Regions from separate parts of the Streptococcus marmotae genome, predicted to be linked through region 1. Evidence: predicted binding sites of a transcription regulator. Region 1 holds the regulator's gene; each other region holds the start of a gene.
What was found. Region 1 encodes NrdR, which represses ribonucleotide reductase genes. Its sites were predicted from a motif close to ACACNATATATNGTGT; they were not measured.

Region 1 (3,288 bases):
AGATAACTCTTTCCAACCCCAAAATTGCCATAGAGGTACAAGCCCTTATTGTCCTGACCTGCCTGTTTGACAAATTCAGTAATAGCTTTCATAACCTCAACCCGATTTTCGTCATTGAGGTCGACATCTGCAATCGTAATATTTTTCAAACTAGCAGGGAGATTGATGAGCTGAATACGATTTTTAACCGCCTCTGCCTTGCGATATTCCACCAATTCTGGCGTTTCTAAATAAGAAACATCTGCATAGCCTGCATTCATTACAAGAACAGGTTGGTAACCCACTGCAACATAGGAAGCATCTTTACGCAAAAACTTATTGCGCTCTGTTACATATTCAAAGAACTTTGAAATTGACCGTGTCACTACATCCTCTGATAACTGGTGCTGACGGATAAAATCAGCTACTTCCTCATCCTGAACAATCTCTTGATAGAGTTCTTGGTAGGATTTTCTCCCCGGTCCAACATCCTGTGGTACCTTGTCTTGAACAGCCTTCATCTATCCCTCTCCTTTCGTTTCCATGGCCTCTAATTCACGGTAGAGTGCAGCCAGCTCTGCCTGTCCTTGCTCAGTCCGCTCGGTTTTCACTTCTTGCTTGCTCCATTCAGGCACATTGCTTTTTTTAGCAGGAGCATCCTGTTTCTTGCGACCCTGTCCCTTACTATCTCGTAAATGTTGGACAGCCTGTTCCGCACTCCTAATCTGCTTGTAGGAAAAATCATTCCCCAACTTTAAGGCATAGGCTTCCTGTAAATTGGCTGAGTCAATCTTGTTAAAGGTGTAGAGAACAATCACATTGATCACCTCATCCAGCAAGCCCAAATCGACCAATTGCTGCAAGCACTTACGCTCTGACATCGTTACTGTCGCATGACGTGTTTCTTTTAAGAGCGTTAAAAATTCAAGAGCAGTTTTTGCACGACTCTCTCGAACGATAGCTTGTTCTTGCTTGGTCAAACCCGTCACAACAACAGGTTTTACCTCAGCCTTTTGCTCCATCCGGTTGACCCTAATCACCTGACCATTTGCAGTCTCTTTTGCAATAGTATAGGCCTGCATCCAATCCCAACCATTTTTTTCTGCCAAATGATACAAGGCAATAACATCATCTCTTTCATTTTGAAAACGCAACTGATCACGTGCCATCATGGTTTTGAAAGCCTGTAAATCAAAACTTGGATTTTGGAAGGGTTTTAGGGGAATATCGCCCGTCATACTAAAGACATCTGAAAATGATTTGGTTACTTCCGTGTCAGTTACTGGTTTAGACACAATGAGTTCCTCAACAGCTGGCTCACCAATTTTCTTAGCCAATAGGTTTTGATACAGGGGATTGTCAAGAAAATCTTCTTTGGCTAGCGGTTCTGCTAAGCGAAAAACATAGCTATCTCCCTTTTGATAAATGGCTAACAGTTGCATGGCTCCAAGAACATCTAGTGCCTGTTCTAAATGAGGAATTCCCATATTCACGTGATTCAGAATACGACTAAGTGGGTATTTACCTGCACCATGGTCATAGCTAGCCCACAAAAATTGATAGACTGCCGCTGCTTCCAAGCCAATAATCGGTTGATAACAAAGAATAAAACTCAGCCAATTCGGACTCACCACATTTTTTCGGATGTAAGAATAGAGATCATTTGGTTTCATGTTTTGTCCTATCTTCTAGCCTTACTACCCTTGGTAATTTGTTTGAGCAGGTTTTCCAGTTCACCGACATCCTTAAAGGAACGATAGACAGAAGCGAACCGAACATAGGTAATCTCGTCCAATTCGACCAATTCTTCCATGACCAGATTCCCAATCAAATCACTCTCAACTTCGCTATCACTATGGGCACGCACTCTTTGTTCAATTCGGCTGACGACTTCTTCAATTTCACTACTGGATACTGGGCGTTTTTGGGCAGAACGAATAATCCCGTTGAAAATTTTCTCACGGGAAAACTGTTCACGAGTTCCATCCTTCTTAACAACCACCAAGGTTTTTTCTTCTACTCGCTCATAGGTGGTAAAACGGTAACCACACTGCTCACACTCTCTTCTGCGGCGAATGGTATTGCCATCTTCTGCCTGACGACTATCAACAACGCTGGATTTTATACTGGTACATTTCGGGCAACGCATACTACTTCTCCCATTCTATCATTATCACTTCATTGTATCATATTTCATAGGATAATAAAAGTAGGGCAAGTTACGACTTGCTCTACTGCTGATTTATTTTCTAACACTCACTTACCCCTTTTGCTTAGCCGTTTGACCTTCAGTTTCTTTCGCTTCTAGCCTTGCATAGGTCCATTCTCTGACAAGACGGTAGATCACTGCAAAGATTGGCGTGAAAAAGACCATGCCCAGGAGTCCAAATAAATTTCCACCAATTAAGGCAGCTGCCAAAGTAAACAAGGTTGGCAAACCAACAGATTGCCCAACTACACGAGGGTAGATAACATTTCCTTCAATTAACTGGATAATTTGGAACAATACAACAGACCATAAGGCTAACCAAGGATTTTGAACGGATACAAATAGGGCACTAATAAGGCAGGCAGAAAGCGGACCAATATAAGGCACAAAAGATAAGACCCCCGACAAAATCCCTGCCATCCCAGCGTATGGAATGGAAAAGAGCGAATAACTGACAAAAACGAGCAGACCGATAATCACCGCCTCAACAATCTGACTCATCAAAAAGCGATCATAGGTCTCTACAATGACTTCTCCGATGTAAGCAATTACGCGAACAACTTTTTCTGGAAAAGCTGCTTGGAGTAACTTGACAGTCATATCTTGTAGCTGTTCCTTGCTACCCAGAATACTTAGAGTAAAAAAGAAAGCCATGATCAAGGTCAACACATTTGAAAAGATACCGGTCACATTATTGGCTAATCCTGTAAGAAAAGCTGTCGCAAAGCCTGACAACTTCGACCAGTCTGTAAACTGCGTGACATAGCTGTTCAGCTGACTTCCCAATTTACTTGATAGAAATCCACTGTCCTGCAAGGTACCAATCAGCTGTGGAATCGCTTGGTTGGTAACCGTGACTAATTGAGACACCGTCGTTACCAAGGTCGGTAAGATAATGACGACTACCCCTGCGACAATCAAGATAAAAGCAATTAAGACGCCAATAATAGCGAGTGTCCGCTTACTTTTTCGCAAAAAAGACACTTTCTCAATCATATCTTCCAATTTTTTCATCGGAACATTGAGAATAAAAGCGAAAATCGCTCCAATAAACAAGGCATGCATACTAGACAACAAGACCTTAATGCTACCATAAATAT
Region 2 (3,288 bases), 1.1 Mb from region 1:
GCTTGGCTATTTCCATGTTCGATAGACGGTACAGCTGAGATATGAGAATGGTCTGTTACATAGGTCAAAGCGCGTGTCATCGTACGGACAGAGCGACCAAAGTCAGGTGATTTCATGAGGTTGACAATGTTGGTTGATCCCAGATTACATGAAACATCTGTCCCCATTTTGAGGTACTCTTGTGCATCGTTCAATTCGCTTGGAGTCTGAACTTGGAGAATCTCTGAGCAAAGGTTGGACATGATGATTTTGCCGTCAACAGGATTGCTGCGGTTAGCCGTATCAATGTTAATGACATAAGGATAGCCAGATTCTTGCTGGAGTTTTGAAATTTCTGTTTCCAAGTCACGAGCCTTAATCTTAGTTTTGCGAATCTTTGGATTGGCAACTAATTCATCATATTTTTCAGTAATATCAATGTAGCTGTATGGAATACCATATTCACGCTCGATAGAGTAGGGACTAAAGAGGTACATATCCTCGTTCTTACGTGCCAATTCGTAGAATTTATCTGGAATGGTAATTCCAAGAGATAGGGTTTTAACGCGAACTTTTTCATCCGCATTTTCTTTCTTAGTAGAAAGAAAGGCAATAATATCTGGGTGGAAGACATCGAGATAGACGACTCCAGCTCCCTGACGTTGTCCTAATTGATTAGAGTAAGAAAAGCTGTCTTCAAAGAGCTTCATGACAGGTACAACCCCTGAAGCAGCTCCTTCGTAGCCTTTGATAGGAGCACCTGCTTCACGCAGATTGCTGAGGGAAATCCCAACGCCACCACCGATACGAGAGAGTTGGAGGGCTGAGTTAATGGAGCGACCAATCGCATTCATGTCATCTGTCACTTGGATCAAGAAACAAGATACCAGCTCTCCACGGCGAGCACGACCAGCGTTCAAAAAACTTGGGGTTGCAGGCTGATAGCGGAGGTGGATCATTTCATTTGCCAAGTCCATAGCTAATTCTTCGTTGCCTTCTGCAAAGTATAGAGCGTTGAAGAGAACGCGGTCTTCCATACTTTCCAAATAATAGGCACCGTCATTGGTTTTGAGAGCATATTGATTATAGAATTTATAGGCTGCCATGAACGATTTGAAGCGGAAGTTCTGCTTTTGCAAGAACTGAGCTAATTTCTCAATAAAAGCAGGACTATACTGCTCTAAAAAGGCTTGCTCCAAGTAGTTTTCGTCTAATAGGTACTGAATTTTTTCTGTAATGCTCACAAATGATTTGGTATTTGGGAGTACATTTTCCTTAAAAAAGGCCTTGAGAGCTTCTTGGTCTTTGTGAAGTGGGATTTGTCCATTGACTGGACGGTTGATTTCATTATTTAGACGGAAGTAGGAAACATCTCCTAAGTCTTTCAAACTCATATTGTAACTCTTTCTATCTATTTATAGTGGGTGTTAAGCTGAAACAAGATTTTTTAATTTTCCGGGTTGGAAACCAGAAAAACTTTCCGTTTCAGTCTCGATGACAGGGGCAGCAGAAAAGCCGAGACTTTTGACATGCTCGATAAACTCAGGTTGCTCATCAAGGTTGATTTCCTTAAATGGAACCTGGTGTTGGTCCAAGAAACGCTTGGTCATTTTGCATTGCACGCAATCATTTTTTGAATAAACAGTAATCATATCGTTCTCCTTTTTTTAATCACCCATATAGGATACAATGAAAAAGCAAGATTGTCAACCGAAAAAACTAAATATAGTGTTTTAGCAAATCAGAAAACACTATATATAGTATAAAAAGCTATAGCTAGGCTAGTCTTGGTATTTTTTGTTTTCTTACAATAAGTTTTCACCTCTTTTAAGTGAAAATACGACGGAAGAGAGGTTTACAGCTCTTACTATTTTTGAAAGAAAGATAAAAAATTCTTGAAAATGATTTCAAAAAATGGTATAATGTCGATTGTAAGGGTTATCACAAATAACCTTCAATATTGAAAAAAATAAAGGAGAATCCAATTATGGCTTCAAAAGATTTCCACATTGTGGCAGAAACAGGTATCCACGCACGTCCAGCAACCTTGCTTGTGCAAACAGCTAGCAAATTTGCTTCAGATATCACTTTGAACTACAAAGACAAATCAGTAAACCTTAAGTCTATCATGGGTGTGATGAGTCTTGGTGTTGGTCAAGGTGCTGATGTAACAATCTCTGCTGAAGGTGCTGATGCTGATGATGCAATCGCAGCAATTACTGAAACAATGAACAAGGAAGGTTTGGCATAAAGAGTATGACAGAAATGCTTAAAGGAATTGCAGCATCTGATGGTGTTGCGGTTGCGAAGGCATATCTACTCGTTCAACCAGATTTGTCATTTGAAACTGTTGCAGTTACAGATACAGATGCAGAAGAAGCTCGTTTGGATGCTGCTTTAGAAGCGTCACAAAACGAGCTTTCTGTTATTAGAGAGAACGCAGTAGCAAGCCTTGGTGAAGAAGCGGCAGCTGTTTTTGATGCCCATTTGATGGTTCTTGGTGACCCAGAGATGGTTGGTCAAATCAAAGAAACGATTCGTGCAAAAAAAGTCAATGCTGAAGCTGGTTTGACAGAAGTCACAGATATGTTCATTGCTATTTTTGAAGGCATGGAAGACAACCCATACATGCAGGAGCGAGCAGCGGATATTCGCGATGTCACAAAACGTGTCTTGGCTCATTTGTTGGGTGTTCGCTTGCCGAATCCTGCAGCCATTTCAGAAGAATCAATCGTCATTGCACATGACTTGACACCTTCTGATACAGCACAATTAGATAAGAACTTTGTAAAAGCCTTTGTTACCAATATCGGTGGCCGTACAAGTCACTCAGCAATTATGGCGCGTACACTTGAAATTGCGGCTGTTCTTGGTACAAATAACATCACTGAAATGGTGAAAGATGGCGATGTTCTTGCGGTAAATGGTATTACTGGTGAAGTGATTATCAACCCGTCAGAAGAACAAATCGCTACTTTCAAAGAAGCTGGTGAAGCCTATGCGAAGCAAAAGGCAGAATGGGCCTTGTTGAAAGACGCTCAAACAGTCACAGCTGACGGCAAGCATTTTGAATTGGCTGCCAACATCGGTACACCAAAAGACGTTGAAGGTGTGAATGACAATGGTGCAGAAGCAGTCGGTCTTTACCGTACAGAGTTCCTTTACATGGATTCACAAGACTTCCCAACAGAAGATGAGCAGTATGAAGCATATAAAGCTGTCCTTGAAGGAATGAATGGCAAACCGGTTGTCGTTCGTACAATGGATATTGGTGGAGATAAGGAGCTTCCTTATTTCGATCTTCCACAT
Region 3 (3,288 bases), 410 kb from region 1:
CTTTATTATTTAGTTACTTATATCGGCTCTTTTTTCGATACAACAATTGGATTAGCTGGGTTACAGTTTATCGCCTTGCTAGTAGCTGGTATCTACTTCTATAAGATTTCTGCTTATTTTAGCAATTCGTCCCAGGCGGCTACGAGTTTACAGCATTGGTTTTATCTATTTCTTTTAGCACTCAATTTTGGTGGTATTCAGGCTAGTCTGTTCGTCTTACCTGTTCTGTTCACCAGTTTGTGGTTGCTAATTCGCTATTTTGAAAATGCTGTGCGGGACGAAGCCTTCATTTTATACGGAATTGATGCAGCGATTGCTTTTATGATATATCCAAAAAGCAGTTTACTCTGGGTCGTCTCTGTCCTAGTGCTATTGGTTTACAATGCGACACATCATCAGATTGCAAGAGGGATTTATCAGGCCTTAGCCACTATCTTTGGATTTTTATTGATTGTTTATTCGGTAGGGTATTATACTTTTGAGGCTCAAATATTAGGTTCTGCCATTCACCAGACGTTTTTATATGAATTAGGGTTGAATTTCAGCTATGACGGTATTTTATGGACGGTTGCCCAAGTCGGTATCTTTCTTGTTTTATCAGGTTTTTTGAAGCATTTTATACAGACCGTAGGATCGCTGGAACAACATCGACATACCTATGTAAAAGTTATTGTACTGCTAACATTCTTTGTGCAATTATTCTTTGTTGTAGCAAGCGGGCATTTTGCAATTAGTCAGCTGGTCTTGTTCCTGCCCTATGGCTTTATCATGTCCTTGATTCACTACATGCCTGAAGATGATGATGCGTTTGATGACGATGAGGCTTATTCCTATCTTCGCTCAAGTTTCTACTTACCTCTTTTACTCTGCTTGTTCCTGTTTGTACAGCCTGCTATGACGTATTTTGTCGAAGGAGATTTGACGAAGGAGCGTGAGAGTCTGGCTCGCTACATCCGTAATAATTCCAAAAGTTCCGATACAGTATATGCCTGGGATGACAGTGCTCAGATTTATCTTCAAAGCAAGCGATTGTCCGCTGCAACTATCCTAACTCCAACGCCGTACTTGGATAGACAATCGAATCAAGATAGCCTGACATTTGATTTAAACAAAAACAAGGCCCGCTATATTGCGGTCAATCACCAAGTGGCCATGCTAGACAGCGTCCAAGAAAACTTGGAGGCAAATTATGAAAAAGTAGACTTAGGCACAAAACGACTCAGCTTATATGAGAAAAAATAGTGGAAATGATTGTGAAAGCAATCATTTTTTACTTTTTCTCTTATCCTATATATTGTGCTTTTGATAAAAAAACGATAAAACTCATACTAGATATTGAATTTCTGTTTGTGAAGTGATACACTATAGAAAGACAGAAAAGGAGAATACGAAATGGTAGTACAAGTAGAACAAATGATTGTGCCAGAAATTCTTGTTCTAAAGCGTGATGGGCGGACAGTAGTCTTTGATGCGGGAAAGATTTTTTCAGCTCTTAGTCGTGCTAATGCTGAGCTAGAGCAACCTTGTTCACAGGCGGTTCTTGAACACATTGTAGAAGCTGTACTCGAAGAAATTGGTCGCCGTTTTCATCAGGATATTCAAATTTATGAAATTCAGACCATTGTTGAACAAGAATTGCTAAAGGCACACTTGTATGAATTGGCAGAAGTTTATATTCAGTATCGGACCAGACGTGATTTTGAGCGTCATCAGGCGATGGACATTAATTTTTCCATTGAAAAACTCTTGAAAAAAGACCAAACGGTCGTCAATGAAAATGCCAATAAGGATAGCGAGGTCTTTAATACCCAACGTGATTTGACAGCAGGAATTGTGGGAAAATCGATTGGGCTCAAGCTCTTGCCAGCTCATGTGGCAAATGCCCACCAAAAAGGGGATATTCATTTCCACGATTTAGATTACAGTCCCTATACACCAATGACCAACTGCTGTTTGATTGATTTTAAGGGGATGTTGGCTAAGGGATTTAAAATTGGAAATGCAGAAGTGGAAAGTCCCAAGTCTATTCAGACAGCAACAGCTCAGATTTCGCAAATTATCGCGAATGTCGCCTCAAGTCAGTATGGTGGCTGCACAGCAGATCGTGTAGATGAGTTGTTAGCACCGTATGCAGAATTGAATTATCAGAAGCATTTAAAGGATGCAAGAGAGTGGGTCTTGCCTGAAAAGCAGGAAGACTATGCACGTGAAAAGACTAAAAAAGACATCTACGATGCCATGCAGTCCTTGGAATATGAGATTAACACCCTCTTCACCTCAAATGGGCAGACACCGTTTACTTCTCTAGGATTTGGCTTGGGGACTTCTTGGTTTGAACGAGAAATTCAACGGGCTATTTTACAAATTCGAATAAAAGGCTTAGGGAGTGAAGAGCGGACGGCTATTTTTCCAAAGTTGATTTTTACCTTGAAACGTGGTTTGAACCTAGAAGAAGGAAGTCCAAACTACGACATCAAGCTCTTAGCCTTAGAATGTGCAACGAAGAGAATGTATCCTGATGTTTTGTCTTATGATAAAATCAAGGAATTGACGGGCTCTTTCAAAGCGCCGATGGGCTGTAGATCGTTCTTACAGGGCTGGTTGGATGAAAATGGGGAAGAAGTCAATTCTGGTCGCATGAATCTTGGCGTGGTCACGCTCAATCTACCGCGGATTGCGATGGAGTCTGGTGGTGATATGGACACGTTTTGGGCTATTTTTGAGGAACGAATGGCGATTGCTAAGGATGCTTTAGTTTATCGCTTACACCGTGTCATGGAGGCACGGCCAGCCAATGCCCCTATTCTGTACCAATATGGAGCATTTGGGCAACGTTTGGGCAAAGACGATGAAGTCGGGCAGCTGTTTATCAAACGTAGAGCGACCATTTCCTTGGGCTATATCGGTCTTTATGAAGTTGCTACGATCTTCTATGGCAGTGAATGGGAAGGAAATCCAGCTGCGAAAGAGTTCACGCTTGACATTATTCGTGTCATGAAAGAGTGTGTCGGTACTTGGTCGGATGAATACGATGTTCATTTTTCAATCTACTCAACGCCATCTGAGAGTTTGACTGATCGTTTTTGTCGCTTGGATCGGGAAAAATTTGGTTTGGTCAAGGATATTACGGATAAGGAATATTACACCAATTCTTTCCATTACGATGTTCGAAAAAATCCAACACCGTTTGAAAAATTAGAATTTGAAAAGGCCTATCCAGAGGCAGGTGCGACAGGTGGATTTATCCACTATTGTGAATATCCTGTTTTGCAACAAAATCCTAAGGCC

Region 2: a site for NrdR is predicted at 1,728-1,743, ahead of nrdH (glutaredoxin-like protein NrdH). Genes of this name have one in related genera too.
Region 3: a site for NrdR is predicted at 1,285-1,300, ahead of nrdD (anaerobic ribonucleoside-triphosphate reductase). Genes of this name have one in related genera too.

Annotation. Positions count from the first base shown of each region.
Region 1 is NZ_CP015196.1:246,963-250,250, forward strand. Features, by position in the region: gene dnaI (primosomal protein DnaI) at 1-500, opposite strand, end outside; gene A4H00_RS01215 (replication initiation and membrane attachment family protein) at 501-1,652, opposite strand; gene nrdR (transcriptional regulator NrdR) at 1,661-2,128, opposite strand; gene A4H00_RS01225 (AI-2E family transporter) at 2,240-3,288, opposite strand, start outside.
Region 2 is NZ_CP015196.1:1,462,292-1,465,579, forward strand. Features, by position in the region: gene nrdE (class 1b ribonucleoside-diphosphate reductase subunit alpha) at 1-1,373, opposite strand, end outside; gene nrdH (glutaredoxin-like protein NrdH) at 1,407-1,631, opposite strand; gene A4H00_RS07370 (phosphocarrier protein HPr) at 1,967-2,230, shown strand; gene ptsP (phosphoenolpyruvate--protein phosphotransferase) at 2,236-3,288, shown strand, end outside.
Region 3 is NZ_CP015196.1:660,221-663,508, forward strand. Features, by position in the region: gene A4H00_RS03340 (quinol oxidase) at 1-1,242, shown strand, start outside; gene nrdD (anaerobic ribonucleoside-triphosphate reductase) at 1,393-3,288, shown strand, end outside.